Regions from separate parts of the Streptomyces sp. NPDC046900 genome, predicted to be linked through region 3. Evidence: riboswitches for the same ligand, from Rfam matches in the RefSeq annotation. Region 3 holds a riboswitch; each other region holds the start of a gene.

What was found. Region 3 has a riboswitch for cyclic di-AMP ahead of ABZ904_RS11660 (C40 family peptidase). Riboswitches for the same ligand answer to the same signal wherever they lie in the genome.
Positions count from the first base shown of each region.
Region 1: linked by a shared signal. The riboswitch ahead of ABZ904_RS36350 (NlpC/P60 family protein) and the one ahead of ABZ904_RS11660 (C40 family peptidase) in region 3 are both predicted to bind cyclic di-AMP.
Region 2: linked by a shared signal. The riboswitch ahead of ABZ904_RS03410 (M23 family metallopeptidase) and the one ahead of ABZ904_RS11660 (C40 family peptidase) in region 3 are both predicted to bind cyclic di-AMP.

Region 1 covers NZ_JBEYXD010000059.1:27,727-32,300, forward strand. Annotated here, with positions in the region: gene pcrA (DNA helicase PcrA) at 1-470, opposite strand, end outside; cyclic di-AMP (ydaO/yuaA leader) riboswitch at 878-1,047, shown strand; gene ABZ904_RS36350 (NlpC/P60 family protein) at 1,056-2,228, shown strand; gene ABZ904_RS36355 (tellurite resistance/C4-dicarboxylate transporter family protein) at 2,337-3,311, shown strand; gene ABZ904_RS36360 (hypothetical protein) at 3,289-3,642, opposite strand; gene ABZ904_RS36365 (NlpC/P60 family protein) at 4,075-4,574, shown strand, end outside.
Region 2 covers NZ_JBEYXD010000002.1:277,661-282,234, reverse strand. Annotated here, with positions in the region: gene ABZ904_RS03420 (pitrilysin family protein) at 1-180, shown strand, start outside; gene ABZ904_RS03415 (pitrilysin family protein) at 177-1,565, shown strand; cyclic di-AMP (ydaO/yuaA leader) riboswitch at 1,837-2,045, shown strand; gene ABZ904_RS03410 (M23 family metallopeptidase) at 2,059-2,811, shown strand; gene ABZ904_RS03405 (GntR family transcriptional regulator) at 3,007-3,702, shown strand; gene ABZ904_RS03400 (HPr family phosphocarrier protein) at 4,074-4,355, opposite strand; gene ABZ904_RS03395 (GNAT family N-acetyltransferase) at 4,513-4,574, shown strand, end outside.
Region 3 covers NZ_JBEYXD010000008.1:225,092-229,665, forward strand. Annotated here, with positions in the region: gene ABZ904_RS11650 (ATP-dependent Clp protease proteolytic subunit) at 1-486, shown strand, start outside; gene ABZ904_RS11655 (hypothetical protein) at 494-802, shown strand; cyclic di-AMP (ydaO/yuaA leader) riboswitch at 1,257-1,452, shown strand; gene ABZ904_RS11660 (C40 family peptidase) at 1,456-1,929, shown strand; gene ABZ904_RS11665 (DUF6328 family protein) at 2,009-2,542, shown strand; gene ABZ904_RS11670 (ATP-binding protein) at 2,607-3,065, opposite strand; gene ABZ904_RS11675 (helix-turn-helix transcriptional regulator) at 3,315-4,175, shown strand; gene ABZ904_RS11680 (DUF397 domain-containing protein) at 4,185-4,409, shown strand; partial or broken gene ABZ904_RS11685 (aminotransferase class I/II-fold pyridoxal phosphate-dependent enzyme) at 4,553-4,574, opposite strand, start outside.

The DNA of each region.
Region 1 (4,574 bases), on a different contig from region 3:
ACGCACGCGCTGTGGAAGGTCATCACCCACATCGCGTTCGCGCGCGGGCCGACGAGGTGCTCGACGCGCTCCTTCATCTCGCCCGCGGCCTTGTTGGTGAAGGTGATCGCGAGGATCTGCCCGGGGTGGACGCCGCGCTCGGCCAGCAGATGGGCGATGCGGTGCGTCAGCACACGGGTCTTGCCCGAGCCGGCGCCGGCCACGATGAGCAGGGGGGAGCCGGCGTGCACAACGGCCGCGCGCTGGTTCTCGTTGAGCCCCTGGAGCAGTGCCTGGGGGTCGATGACCGGGCGGGGCGCGCCGTCCCTGTAGTACGCCTCACGGTCCGGGGGTACGTCGAAACGCCCGCCGAACAGATCGTCCGGAACCGGTTCCGGAGCGTGATCGTCCTCGGGTGGCGGGGGCTGCTCCTCAGCGGCCGGGGTGGCCTTGAGGTCCGCCAGGAAGCTGTCGTCAAAGAGGCTGCTCATCGCTCTCCGAGTCTAGGCCGCCCGACCGACAACCGACCGCCGCCCGGGAAACACACCGGCCCGCCTGGGCTCCCCGACGGATGATCTTCCGAATTCGGCCACAAGGACTCCGTCACCTTCCGGGATCGATCGGTCACCAGCGGAAACGGATCGCATGGGGCGGACATGCCTGCCCAGGGCCCCGCTCGAGCCCGTGCGGACAGGAAGACGACACCCCTCCGGCAGCCGCGTCAGGAACGAGTCAACTCATCACAGACCTGCCCATATTGACCACGGGCCGACGGATTCATGAGCCAGGTCACGAAAATGTATCGGGCATATCGAACATCAACCTTCACACGGACCACATCAGTTGGCTACCGTTCCCGGCGGGCCGTACGACCCCCACCGGCGAAGGTCGCCGGGTCGCGCGGCTTCCGCCGAGTCCGGTGCGCCCTCGCGGCAGCCGGAGCCGGGGACCCACCCGATCCCGGGGTGAATCGGCCGACCGCCTTTCGGGGCAAGGCCGTAGGGCACGCCTTCCGAACCACCCGCCCGAACCCGACAGCTAACTCGGTAGGCGGAGTACGGAAGGAGTCGCCTCCCATGGCGCCGCACCGCAAGGCCCGCCCCTCAGGCACGCGCATCGCAGGCATACGGACCCCCGCCCTCGCGACGGCGGCCCTCACCTCCGTGGCCCTGCTCTCCCAGACGGCCAACGCCGCGCCCTCCACCGACGGCAAGCCGAGCATCGAAGAGGTCGAGAAAAAGGTCGACGACCTCTACCGCCAGGCCGAGTCGGCGACCGAGAAGTACAACGCCGCCAAGGAGAAGACGGCCGGCCAACGCAAGCGCGTCGACACGCTCCTGGACGACGTCGCCAGACGCACACAGAGCCTCAACGAGGCGCGGGACAAGCTGGGTTCGTTCGCCGCCGCGCAGTACCGCACGGGGGCGGCGGCCCCCGACACGGCCACGCTCCTGCTCGCCGACTCGCCCCAGGACTACTTCGACCAGACCCAGTTGATGGGCCGGCTCACCAGTCGCCAGAAGCAGGCGGTCGACGAGTACACCACCGACCAGGCCGCGACGATGGACAAGCGGCGCGAGGCCACCCAGAGCCTGCAGACGCTCACGGAGTCGCAGCAGACCCTCAGGTCGAGCAAGACGACCATCCAGACGAAGCTCGCCGCCGCACGGAACCTGCTCTCGGATCTGACCGCCGAGGAGAAGGCGCGACTCGCCGCGATCGAGCAGAAGAAGCAGGAAGAGGCTCAGCGCCAGGCGGAAGAGCTGGCACGGCAGCAGGCGGCACAGCGAGAGGCCGCGCAGCGTCAGGCGGCTCAGCAGAAGGCGCAGTCGAGCACGCCGAGTACTACGACCGGTTCGACGGACACGTCCGCCACGGGCTCCTCGAACGCGACGAAGGCTGACCAGGTCCTGGCGTTCGCCCGGGCCCAGATCGGCAAGCCCTATGTGTGGGGCGCCACCGGACCGGACTCGTACGACTGCTCGGGGCTGACCCAGGCCGCTTGGAAGGCCGCCGGGGTGTCGCTCCCACGCACCACGTACGACCAGGTGAACGCCGGCACGACGGTCTCGCTCACCGACGCCCAGCCCGGTGACCTGATCTTCTTCTACGACGACATCAGCCACGTCGGCATCTACATCGGCAACGGCATGATGATCCACGCCCCGAAGCCCGGCGCGTACGTCCGCGAGGAGTCGGTCTACTACGGCGGCGCTTCGATCATCCACAGCGTGGTGCGGCCCGGCTGAGGCCGGTTTCCCTTTCCGGTACGGGGCACGCGCGCGTGGGGTTGTTTTCGGCCCTCCCGCGCGCGTGCCCCGTACGCATCGCGCGTGTGCGTCCCTAGCATCAGGCGCATGTCAGGCACCTCCGAGCTCCGCACCTGGTGGACACAGCGTCCGCCCGCCACCGGGGCCGCCGTGATGGCGACCGGCATCCTGTCGGTCGGGCTGCATCTGACCGGGTACGGGGTCCTCTCCCGTATCGCCCTCGCCTTGACGGCCGCCGCCTGGCTGGGGCTCGTCGTCGACGTCGGCGTACGGGTGCTGTGGGAGCGCGACCGGTGGGCTCAGCAGGCTCTCACGGCGGCCGCGCTCGCCTCTGTGGCGGCGACCGCCACGCTGGGCACGGGAGTGTCCATGCAGGGCGGGCGGCCGCTCGCCGAGGCACTTCTCGCGCTGGCCTTCGTGCTGTGGGTGGGCCTGCTCCTCCCGGTCGCACTGCGCTGGGAGCGGCCTATGCCCGGGGCCGTGTTCCTCGGGTGCGTGGCCACGCAGGGGGTCGCCGTGCTCGCGGCGCTGCTCGGGGCGACGGTGGGGACGGCATGGCTCGTGCACACGGCGCTGGTGCTCTTCTGGCTCGGGCTGGTGTTCTACCTGATCGGGCTGCGGTGCTTCGACCTGCGGCAGACGGCGACCGGTGCCGGAGACCACTGGATCGCGGGCGGCGCGCTCGCCATCTCCGCGCTGGCCGGGTCCCGGCTCGTGGCAGCCGGGCACAGCGGGCGCTATCTCTGGAGCAACGACGACAAAAACGTCCTGCGGGCAGTCACCCTCGCCCTCCTCGTCCTCGCCCTCGTCTTCTACTGCGTGCTGGCGGTGGCCGAGCTGCTCCGGCCGCGGCTGCGCTATGACACGCGGCGCTGGTCGACGGTCTTCCCGTTGGGGATGACGGCGGTGGCGAGCCTGTCGGTCGCCGCCACCCGCGGGGTGTCCTGGCTGCGCGGCCTCGGCGAGGTCCTGCTGTGGATCGCGGTGGCCGTCTGGTGCGTGGTCCTCGCCGGGGCGGTCTCGTCGATCCTGGGAGGCCTCAGGTCCAGAGCACCGCGATGAAGATGTTCGCGGTGGTCAGCGCACCGACGAGGGCGAAGGGACCCTTGTCGATCTTCTCCTCGTCCCGCTTGACGTAGACCAGGCCGAGAATCACGATCAGCAGGGCCAGTTTGACACCGATCTTGAACGTGTTGACCGAGTGGTGGTCCGCCTGGTTGAGGCCGACCAGGACGACGCCGGTGACCAGCATGGTCAGCGCCCCGTGCAGCATGCCGGGCACGAAGCGGGCGGTGCCCCGGCCCATCGCCTTCATCTGGGTGAGGAAGCCGCCGAGGAGCGCGGCGATGCCGACGATGTGCAGGCCGACGAAGAGATGGATGAGTACGTCCATGGGGCGGAGCCTAATCAGGGGTGCGCAGGGCCCCTGACACCGGCCCCGCGGATGTCAGGCCGCTCACACGGCCCCTGGATCACGCATATATGCGCCCCATAGCACTCCATCGACTCTCCCGCTCCCGGAACCGCCGCATCGGTCATCGCAGAGCGTGATGTCGGCCCAGCCATGCCGGGATAACGCTCACATACGGTCACCATCAGTCCAGTCGGGTCACTTCCGTACTTTGCGTCACAAGACGGTCACGGTGAGGTTTAACGTCCTCCACCAGGTGACCGGCTCCCCACCGCCGCCCGGGCCAGGGGCGGCCGTCGGACACCACCGCCGAGAAGTCCGGCGGCGGCCCGTTCCCCCTGTGCGGGCCGCCGCCGGACGCACGAACCGCCGGGGCCCCGGCCCCGGCGGTCGTACGAAAGGACGGGACGTCAGGTGGCAGCGCACCGCAAGCCCAGACAGCGTTCGCTCGGCGGCAACACCGCCCGCACCGCCGCCACGATCGCCCTCGCGGGAGCGGCGACCGCGACGGCTTTCGACGGAACGGGGCACGCCGAGCCCCCGCTCTCCCCGGCCCAGGTCAAGGCCAAGGTCGACAAGCTGTACCGGGAGGCGGAGGTCGCCACCGAGAAGTACGACGGGGCGAAGGAGAAGGCGGCCCAGACCCAGCAACGGCTCAACGTGCTGCGGGACGAGGCGGCCCGCCGGACGGACCGGCTCAACTCGGCACGTGAGGCGCTGGGCTCGGCCGCGGCGGCGCAGTACCGCAACGGAGGCATCGACCCCTCGGTACAGCTCCTGCTCTCCTCGGATCCGGGGCGCTACCTCGATGACGCGGCGTTCGCCGAGCGGCTCGACGGCCGGCAGGCGGCAGCCGTAAAGCGGGTGCGGACGCAGCTGCGGGAGATCGAGCAGCTGCGCGGGGCGGCCCGGGT
Region 2 (4,574 bases), on a different contig from region 3:
CTCGCCCTGACCGCCGTCGGGCGCGTGCTCGAGGTCACGCCCCAGGAGGTGCAGGAGGCCGCCCAGGCCCGGCTGCGGCCGGACAACCGCGCGGTGCTCGTGTACGAGCCGGTCGCGGCCCAGGCCGAGACCCCGGAAGGCGCCGAAACCACCGACGAGACCGAGGAGTCGGCGAAGTGACCGAGCTCGCGACCATGGACTTCCATCCGCAGCCCCAGCCCGGCGAGGCCCGGCCCTGGGCGTTCCCGGCGCCCGAGCGCGGCACGCTCGGCAACGGCCTGACGGTACTGCGCTGCCACCGCCCCGGCCAGCAGGTCGTCGCCGTCGAGGTGCTCCTCGACGCGCCCCTGGACGCCGAGCCGGCCGGCCTCGACGGCGTCGCCACGATCATGGCGCGTGCCTTCTCGGAAGGCACCGACAAGCACTCCGCCGAGGAGTTCGCCGCCGAGCTGGAGCGCTGCGGCGCCACCCTCGACTCGCACGCCGACCACCCCGGCGTCCGCCTCTCCCTGGAAGTGCCCGCCTCCCGTCTCTCGAAGGCGCTCGGGCTGCTCGCCGACGCCCTGCGGTCGCCGGCGTTCGCGGACAGCGAGGTGGAGCGCCTGGTGCGCAACCGCCTCGACGAGATCCCGCACGAGATCGCCAATCCTGCCCGGCGCGCCGCCAAGGAACTGTCCAAGGAGCTGTTCCCGGCGTCCTCACGGATGTCGCGCCCGCGCCAGGGCACCGAGGAGACGGTCCAGGGCATCGATGCCGCCGCCGTCCGCGCCTTCTACGACCGGCATGTGCGCCCGGCGACGGCCACCGCCGTCGTGGTCGGCGACCTCACCGGGCTCGACCTCGACGCGCTTCTCGGGGAGACCCTCGGCGCCTGGACCGGCGCACCCGCCAAGCCGCGCCCCGTGCCCCCGGTGACCGCCGAGGACACCGGTCGCGTGATCATCGTGGACCGCCCCGGGGCGGTCCAGACGCAGCTGCTGATCGGCCGCGTGGGCGCCGACCGCCACGACCGGGTGTGGCCCGCCCAGGTGCTCGGCACCTACTGCCTCGGCGGCACCCTCACCTCGCGTCTGGACCGGGTCCTGCGCGAGGAGAAGGGCTACACGTACGGAGTGCGGGCGTTCGGCCAGGTGCTGCGCTCCGCGCCCGACGGCACGGGTGCCGCGATGCTCGCCATCAGCGGCTCCGTCGACACGCCGAACACCGGCCCGGCGCTCGACGACCTCTGGAAGGTGCTGCGCACGCTCGCCGCCGAGGGGCTGACCGACGCCGAGCGGGACGTCGCCGTGCAGAACCTGGTGGGTGTCGCGCCGCTCAAGTTCGAGACCGCGGCGGCCGTCGCGAGCACGCTGGCCGACCAGGTCGAGCAGCACCTCCCGGACGACTACCAGGCGAGGCTGTACCAGGCGCTGTCGGCCACGGGCACGGTGGAGGCCACGGCCGCCGTCGTGAACGCGTTCCCGGTCGACCGGCTGGTGACCGTCCTGGTGGGCGACGCGGCGGCGATCGAGGAGCCCGTCAAGGCGCTGGGTATCGGCGAAGTGAGCGTCGTACGGGCCGAGTAGAGCGACGCCGCGCGCCCGCGAGGCGCAACCCCGTGCGATCGCGACGTGGTTGAAAGACGGGCGCGCGTCGCACGGCGGGGACAAGAGGGCCCTGGTGCCTCTTCCGGCACCAGGGCCCCACTTGTGTGCTGTTTGTCCGTATTGCCATAGAGGTTGCCTCTCTGCCCTGTGGGATGCACTACAAACGCTCTGTTCGGTTTGGTGATTGAAAGACCGTCCTCTTAGCGTCTCTCAGGCTGTCCGTCGGACAGTGCGTCGCACCCGCGGCGCCGGACAGCCATCGCCGAGTCCCCGTACGGCGCGAGCCAGGGGAGCCGGGGACCCACCTTTCGTGGCCGCCTACGCGGCCGACGGAGCCCGCTGTCGCCGCCCTCGTGGCCTGGCGGGCACAAGTCCCTGGGGTGAATCGGGCACACGCCCGTAGGAGACCTTCCTGCTCCGAACCCGTCAGCTAACCCGGTAGGCGAGAAGGAAGGAAAGGACCAGCCACTTCATGGCGTTCACCTGCGCCACCGGGAAGCACCGGCGGCCGAGCCGCGTCATGCGCACGACCACCAACGCCGTGGGCGTCGCGGCGCTCACCACCACCGGTGTCATCGGCGCTCTGACCACTCCGGCGCTCGCCGCCGGCGACCCCGTCCAGCAGACCGGCCTGATGCAGGCCGTCACCCTCGGCGACTCGGTCGCCCAGAAGATCGACGCACAGGCCGCCGCCCAGAGGCAGGCCGCGGAGCAGAAGAAGGCCGAGCAGGCGGCGCGTGTGCGTGCCACGGTGAAGGCCGCGCAGGAGCGCGAGGCCAAGGAGCGCGCCGCCCGCGAGGCCGAGCGCCGGCGCCTGAACGCGTATGTGGCGCCGATCTCCCACTCGTATGTCTCGACCGGCTACAAGACCGGCGGCTCCCTGTGGTCGTCCGGCACCCACACCGGCATCGACTTCCACGCCGGGACCGGCACGCCCGTGCACGCGGTCGGCTCCGGCACCGTCGTCGAGACGGGCTGGGGCGGTGCGTACGGCAACCAGATCGTCATCAAGATGAACGACGGCACCTACACGCAGTACGGCCACCTGTCGTCGATCGGTGTCTTCGTGGGCGAGACGGTCACTCCGGGCCGGCAGATCGGCCTGTCCGGGGCCACCGGCAATGTCACCGGGCCGCACCTGCACTTCGAGGCCCGTACATCCCCGGAGTACGGCTCGGACATCGACCCGGTCGCCTATCTGCGGTCGCACGGCGTGAACGTCTGACGACCCGCCCGAAGCAGGCGCGCACCCTTGGAAGGCCCCGGCTCAGCAGCCGGGGCCTTCCTCTTTCGAACTGCTGTCTGTCCAAAAAATATCCATGGATTCCGGCCCGCGGTCGGAAATTCCGGTCCGCTGCAATAGAGTCGGTTGAACACGTCAATCGGCGACGTTTCGCGGGGATTAAGGCGGAGGTCGGGCATGCGTATTCCGGCGCACTCGGTATGCACGGCGATCCGTGATGACATCGTCGCGGGTGTCTACGAGCGCGGCAGCCGGCTCACCGAGGAGCTTCTCGCGCGCCGGTACGGCGTCTCCCGCGTCCCCGTGCGCGAGGCGCTGCGCACGCTGGAGGCCGAGGGGTTCGTCGTGACCCGCAGGCACGCGGGCGCGTGCGTGGCGGAGCCCACCGAACAGGAGGCCGCCGACCTGCTGGAGATGCGGATGCTGCTGGAGCCGCTGAGTGCCGCGCGGGCCGCGCAGCGCCGCACCGAGGCCCATCTCAAGGTGCTGCGCGGCCTGGTCAGACTGGGTCAGGAGCGGGCCAGGAAGGGCGGCAGCGAAGATCTGCGCTCCCTGGGCGGCTGGTTCCACGAGACGCTGGCGCAGGCCTGCGGAAGCCCCGCGCTGACCTCCACGCTGGCCCAGCTGCGGCACAAGATCTCTTGGATGTACGCGGTCGAGGCACCGGCCGGCCCGGTGGAGTCCTGGGCGGAGCACGGCGGCATCGTGGACGCCGTCGCACGCGGGGACAGCGAGCGGGCGCGGGCCATCACGGCCGTGCACACCGAGCGTGCGACCGCGGCACACCGGCTGCGCATTCCCGGCACGACGGACCGGGCGGAGCGCGTGAGGACTTCGCAACATGCCGTAAACATGTCGGGACTGCGTCATTAACATGGGCGACGTATACAAAGAGAGAGATATTCGGCAGGGACTTATTCAAGCTGCCTTTTTCCGCGCGCACGGAAATCCGGTGCGTGCGATATCTGTGCGACTTGCGCGCTATTTGATGTGACCTGCCGAATTTCCTGCGCGGCCGGAGGCGGTGCGGGGGCGGCATGGTTGTGGAACACCGCACCGGGTGACCGTGCGAGGGTGCCTCGCGCACGATGGCGGCCGCTCGGCCGGGACCGGGGTCTGGGCGCCCGGTGAGGGCAAGCCCGAGAAGCCGCGCAGACGGGTGCCGTGAACGGGTGCGAACACGACGGAGCCGCGTCCGCCCGAAGGCCGACGCGGCTCCGCCGTGTGATGCTCTGCCCGAAGGGTCAGACGGTCTCGGGAAGCTCCTCGAGGCCATCGGCGACCAGCTTGGCCAGACGGTCCAGCGCGGCGTCCGCGCCCTCCGCGTCGGAAGCGAGGACGATCTCCTCGCCGCCCTGGGCGCCCAGTCCGAGAACCGCGAGCATGGACGCGGCATTGACCGGGTTGGTGCCCGCCTTGGCGATGGTCACGGGGATACCGGAGGCCGTGGCTGCCCGGACGAAGATGGAGGCGGGGCGGGCGTGGAGGCCCTCGGCCCAGCCGACGTTGACGCGGCGCTCAGCCATGTGATGCTGCCCTTCAGGTGTTCAGGGTTGTCTAGACCAGTGTTCCATAAGTCGAGCGCGCCCAGAAAGAGGGCGGCGGACGGCCCGTGCGCGGTGCGGCCAGGCTCCCTCAGCCTGCCTCGCACCGCTGTCGGACGCGAGCCTTACTCTGGGGCGCATGCAGACCTCGTCGGACCGGCACGAGTACCCCGCCCACTGGGAGGCCGACGTGGTGCTGCG
Region 3 (4,574 bases):
ATGGCGCAGTTCATGCATCTCGAGTACCTGGATCCGGACCGGGACATCTCGCTGTACATCAACTCCCCCGGCGGATCGTTCAGCGCGATGACGGCCGTCTACGACACGATCCAGTACGTCGGCTGCGATGTGGAGACGATCTGTCTCGGCCAGGCGGCGTCCGCCGCGGCCGTTCTGCTCGCCGCGGGCACGCCGGGCAAGCGGTTCGCGCTGCCGGGCGCACGCGTACTGATCCACCAGCCGTCCCTGCCGGAGCCCATCCAGGGACAGGCCACCGATCTGGCCATCCAGGCCGAGGAGCTCATCCGCACGCGCAGGCGGCTGGAGGAGATGCTCGCGCGGCACACCGGGCAGAGTCCCGAGCGGATCGCAGCCGACATCGAGCGGGACAAGATCCTCGACGCCCCGGCTGCGGTGGAGTACGGGCTGGTCGATCGCATCATCCCGAGCCGCAAGGCGTCGCGCACCGCGCCCGGCGCGAGGTGAGCCGTCGATGCTGCCGCCCGAACTGCCTCCGCTGCCCCCGCTGACCCGTGCGGAAGCCGAACTGATCGACCGTTACCTCGACGTGGTCGACCTCGTCGGCCGCATCAACCCCGCGCACTCCGGGGACACCTACGGCTCACTGCGCGCCGCCCAGGCCCTGGTCGGCAAAGCGGTGGCCCTGCGCGAGGCCCTGGCGCTGATGCACCAGCGCGGGGAGAGCGAACTGCACGGCCGCACGCTCGCCCGGGCGCTGCGCGTCCTGGACGGCGAACGCCGCGCGGCCCGTGTCACGGTGCCTCCCGGACCGGACGACTGAGCTGATGGATCGGTGCGGATGCGGGGCCGGCCTGAGCGACGGCTCCGCCGTCCTCCACCGCCGCGCGGGACGGCTGGCTGACGGGTAGTGACTGGTGCGCGGGGGCGGGGCAGTTGACTGGACGGTCGCCGCGCACCGCGCATCGGGCGGCGACCCCTACCCCTTTACCGCGGCTCAAACGCGCCGAACGGGTTACCCACACTCGGAGTAGACGTCCATGATCCCAAGGGCCCGCGAGGCATGCGCAACGCGCTTGCCCTTGGGCCAGGATGAGGTGTTCCACCGCAGGTCCGGGCCTCGTCCCACCCCTCAACGCGGCCCGAACAAAGGGCTGTCCAGCCGAACGGGTGAGTGGTGAGTAATGCCACAAACCACCGGTTCCATTGTGTTTTTTGGACACTCGTGAGTGAAGATCCCTTGCTGACGACAAGCCCCCGCCACCACGGCGGGGCGGTCCGGGCGGACGCCGAATCCTGCCGCCGCCCGGATGACGGGTCGACAGAAATGGATCGGCAGGAGTGGAGGACCCAGCAAGGCGGGCCGCCGGAGAGATCCGGGCGGTCCTTGGGGTGAAGCCGCGTGAGCGGCCGGGCTACTTCGCCAGCCCGAATCCGACAGGACATCCTTCACAGGCGGCTGACGAAGGGTTGCGCATGACTGCGCTCAATCGTGTCCCGTCGCTGCTGACCCGGGCCGGCACGGCCTCGGCTCTCACTCTCGCCGCCGTCGGCGGCAGCATCGTGGCCCCCGGCCTCGCAACCGACGCCGCCGCCGCGGCTCCGGCTACCAAGGCGCTGCAGATCGCGGCGTCCAAGAAGGGATCGCCGTACCAGTACGGTGCCACCGGCCCGCGCCGCTTCGACTGCTCGGGGCTCACGGTGTACGCGTTCAACAAGGCCGGCAAGAAGCTGCCCCGCACCGCCGCGGCACAGTACAACAAGACGCGCCACATCTCCGCGTCGCACCGCAGGGCGGGAGACCTGGTGTTCTTCCACTGGGGCCGCAGCGTCTACCACGTCGGCATCTACGCCGGGAAGGGAAGGATCTGGCACTCCCCGAGGACCGGGGACGTAGTGAGGCTCCAGAAGATCTGGACGAAGAGCGTGTGGTACGGACGGGTCAGCTGATTCGACCTGCGGGGTGGCGGCACGGCGCGCCGCCACCCCGCCGGGGCGTGCGCCGGGTCGAATCGGTTACTTGTTCACCATGGCCGACCCACTACCTCACCAGGATCGGAACGAGACACCCCTGGAGCGCGCCGACCGCAACTTCTCCGAGTTGCTTCAGGAGCTGCGGGTCACCCAGACCGGGGTGCAGATCCTCTTCGCGTTCCTGCTGACCCTCGCCTTCACCTCGCGCTTCCCGTCCCTCGACACGGTCCAGCGCATCACGTACGTCACCACCCTCCTGCTGGCCGTGTTGGCCGCAGCCCTGTTCACCTCGCCCGCGGCGCTGCACCGCACCCTCTTCCAGCAGCGTGTGAAGCCCTCCGTGGTGCGGATCTCGTCCCGCCTCGCCGCGCTCGGGCTTGTGGTCCTGACGCTGGCGTTCACCGGGTCGGTGCTGCTGGTGGTGGACGTGGCCATGGGTCGCATCGCCGGTATCGCCGCCAGTGCGAGCACCTTCCTGGTCTACGTCGGCCTGTGGCGTGTCATGCCGCGGATGGTCCAGCGCACGATCACCGATCACCGGACGACGGACCAGGCGGACGGCCGGGACACCCCCGGGCCCTCTCGCTGACGTGCGGCCGCCGGTCCCGCCCGGGGCGACGAGACGACACGGCGCCGAGTGCGCCGGCCGGGTCTCAGGGGCCCTGCTGGCCGCCCGCCGCGACCGGCTCCACGGGTGCGGCCCACGGCAGTTCGATCGCGACCGTCTTGCCGCCCTCGCGGGTGGGCCGCACGCTCAGCTTGCCGCCGTACTCCGCGGCGAGCCAGCGGATGATCACCATTCCGCGGCCGTTGTCCTGTTGCACGGCCGCGGGCAGGCGTTTGGGGAAACGCGGGTGGCTGTCGGTGACGGCGATGCGCAATAACTCGTCCCGGTCGAGGACGACGTCCACCGTGAACGTGGGTGACTGCCCCAGGGTGTGCTGGACGGCGTTCGTGGCGAGTTCGGACACGATCAGCCGTACGGTGTCGGCGACTTCGGCGTCGCCCGGCAGTCCCCATTCGATGAGAATGTCGGAGACATATTTCCGGGCGGCGGAGACCGAGGCGGGATCGCTCGGCAGAGTGACGGATGCTTCCTGATGATCTGCCATGGCGACGTCGTCCCTTTCCCACGGGACCGGAGTCCGACACGAGGGGTTGGTTCGAGTAACGGTTCCGGACTTGGTGCTGCTCGCCAGCCTGCCATCACCTGGCCCCTGTCGGGTGCGATCCCCCGAGATATGCATATATCTGTCGCCCAAAGCGGTGAACTCTCCGACGACCGACCGTATTTGGGCGACCCCGGGGCTCATCCTCTACCGTCGCCGTGAAAACCGCGCGCCATGCGGAGGGAGTCGGCCATGCAGTACGGACCAGCGGTGCGCCGCCGCAAACTCGGCGCCGAATTGCGCGACCTGCGCGCCCGGACGAGGCTCACGAGCGGTGAGGCAGCCGCCCTGGTCGGCTGGCACCAGTCCAAGGTGAGCCGGATCGAGACGGGTGCCAGCGGGGTCAAACCGGCCGACGTGGGCCGGCTGCTGGACGCGTACGGTGTCGAGGAGCCCGAGCTGCGGGAGCTGCTGCTCATGCTCGCGGGCTCGGAGGACGGCGGCGGGCGGCAGAACTGGTGGAACGCCTACCGCGGGGTGTTGCCGCCGACCTACCGCGATTTCATCAGCCTGGAGTCACAGGCGAGCGGGATACGCACGCTGGAGACCTCCGTGGTGCCGGGGCTGCTCCAGACGCCCGAGTACGCCCGGGCCGTGACCTGGGCCGCCGTCGGCGGCCTGGAGGACGACAAGCTGGACGCCCTGGTGGAGGTGCGGCTGGCCCGGCAGGACGTGCTGCGCGCCGATCCGCCGCTGAGCCTGTGGGCGGTTCTGGACGAGGCGGTGCTGCACCGGGAGGTCGGGGGTCCGAAGGTCATGGCGCGCCAGCTGCAACGGCTCCTGGACGCGGCCAGACTGCCCCAGGTCCGGCTCCAGGTCCTGCCGTTCGCCGCCGGGGCGCATATCGGCGTTACCGGACCTTTCGTTATCTTCTCATTTCCGAGCAGATCTGATCTGGATGTAGTTGTTCTCGACCACTTGACGAGTAGCCTCTACCTGGAGCGGAAAGAAGACCTCCAGGCCTACAGCGAGGCCTTCAACTCCCTTCGGATCCACGCCCTTTCCCCCGAGGACACGTTGGATTACATCGCCGCGTTGGCCGGCGACGCATAAGGAGTCACCATGTCAGCACTGCCTCGACACATCCCTTCCAGCACCTTGCTGCACGGAGTGCGGTGGCTGCGCAGCAGTCGCAGCACGGGAATGAACAACTGCGTCGAGACCGCTCTGCCCGGCCCCGGACGCTGGTCCGGCCTGGTGGCCGTGCGCGACTCGAAGAACGTGAGCGGACCCGCCCTGGTCTTCGGCCCCGACGCCTGGAAGGAGTTCCTGACCGAACTGAGGTGATCACGTTCCTGCGACTCGGTAGCAAATCGGCCAATTTCGAACCGCTTTCCGAGTCACTTCCGTAGCAATTCCTCCCCCACTCTCTTCGTACGAGCTCGTAGGCATCACCCGTACGGCGCGCGAGGCACGGCCGTTTCGCCGACTCACGGTCGCGTTTCGCCGATC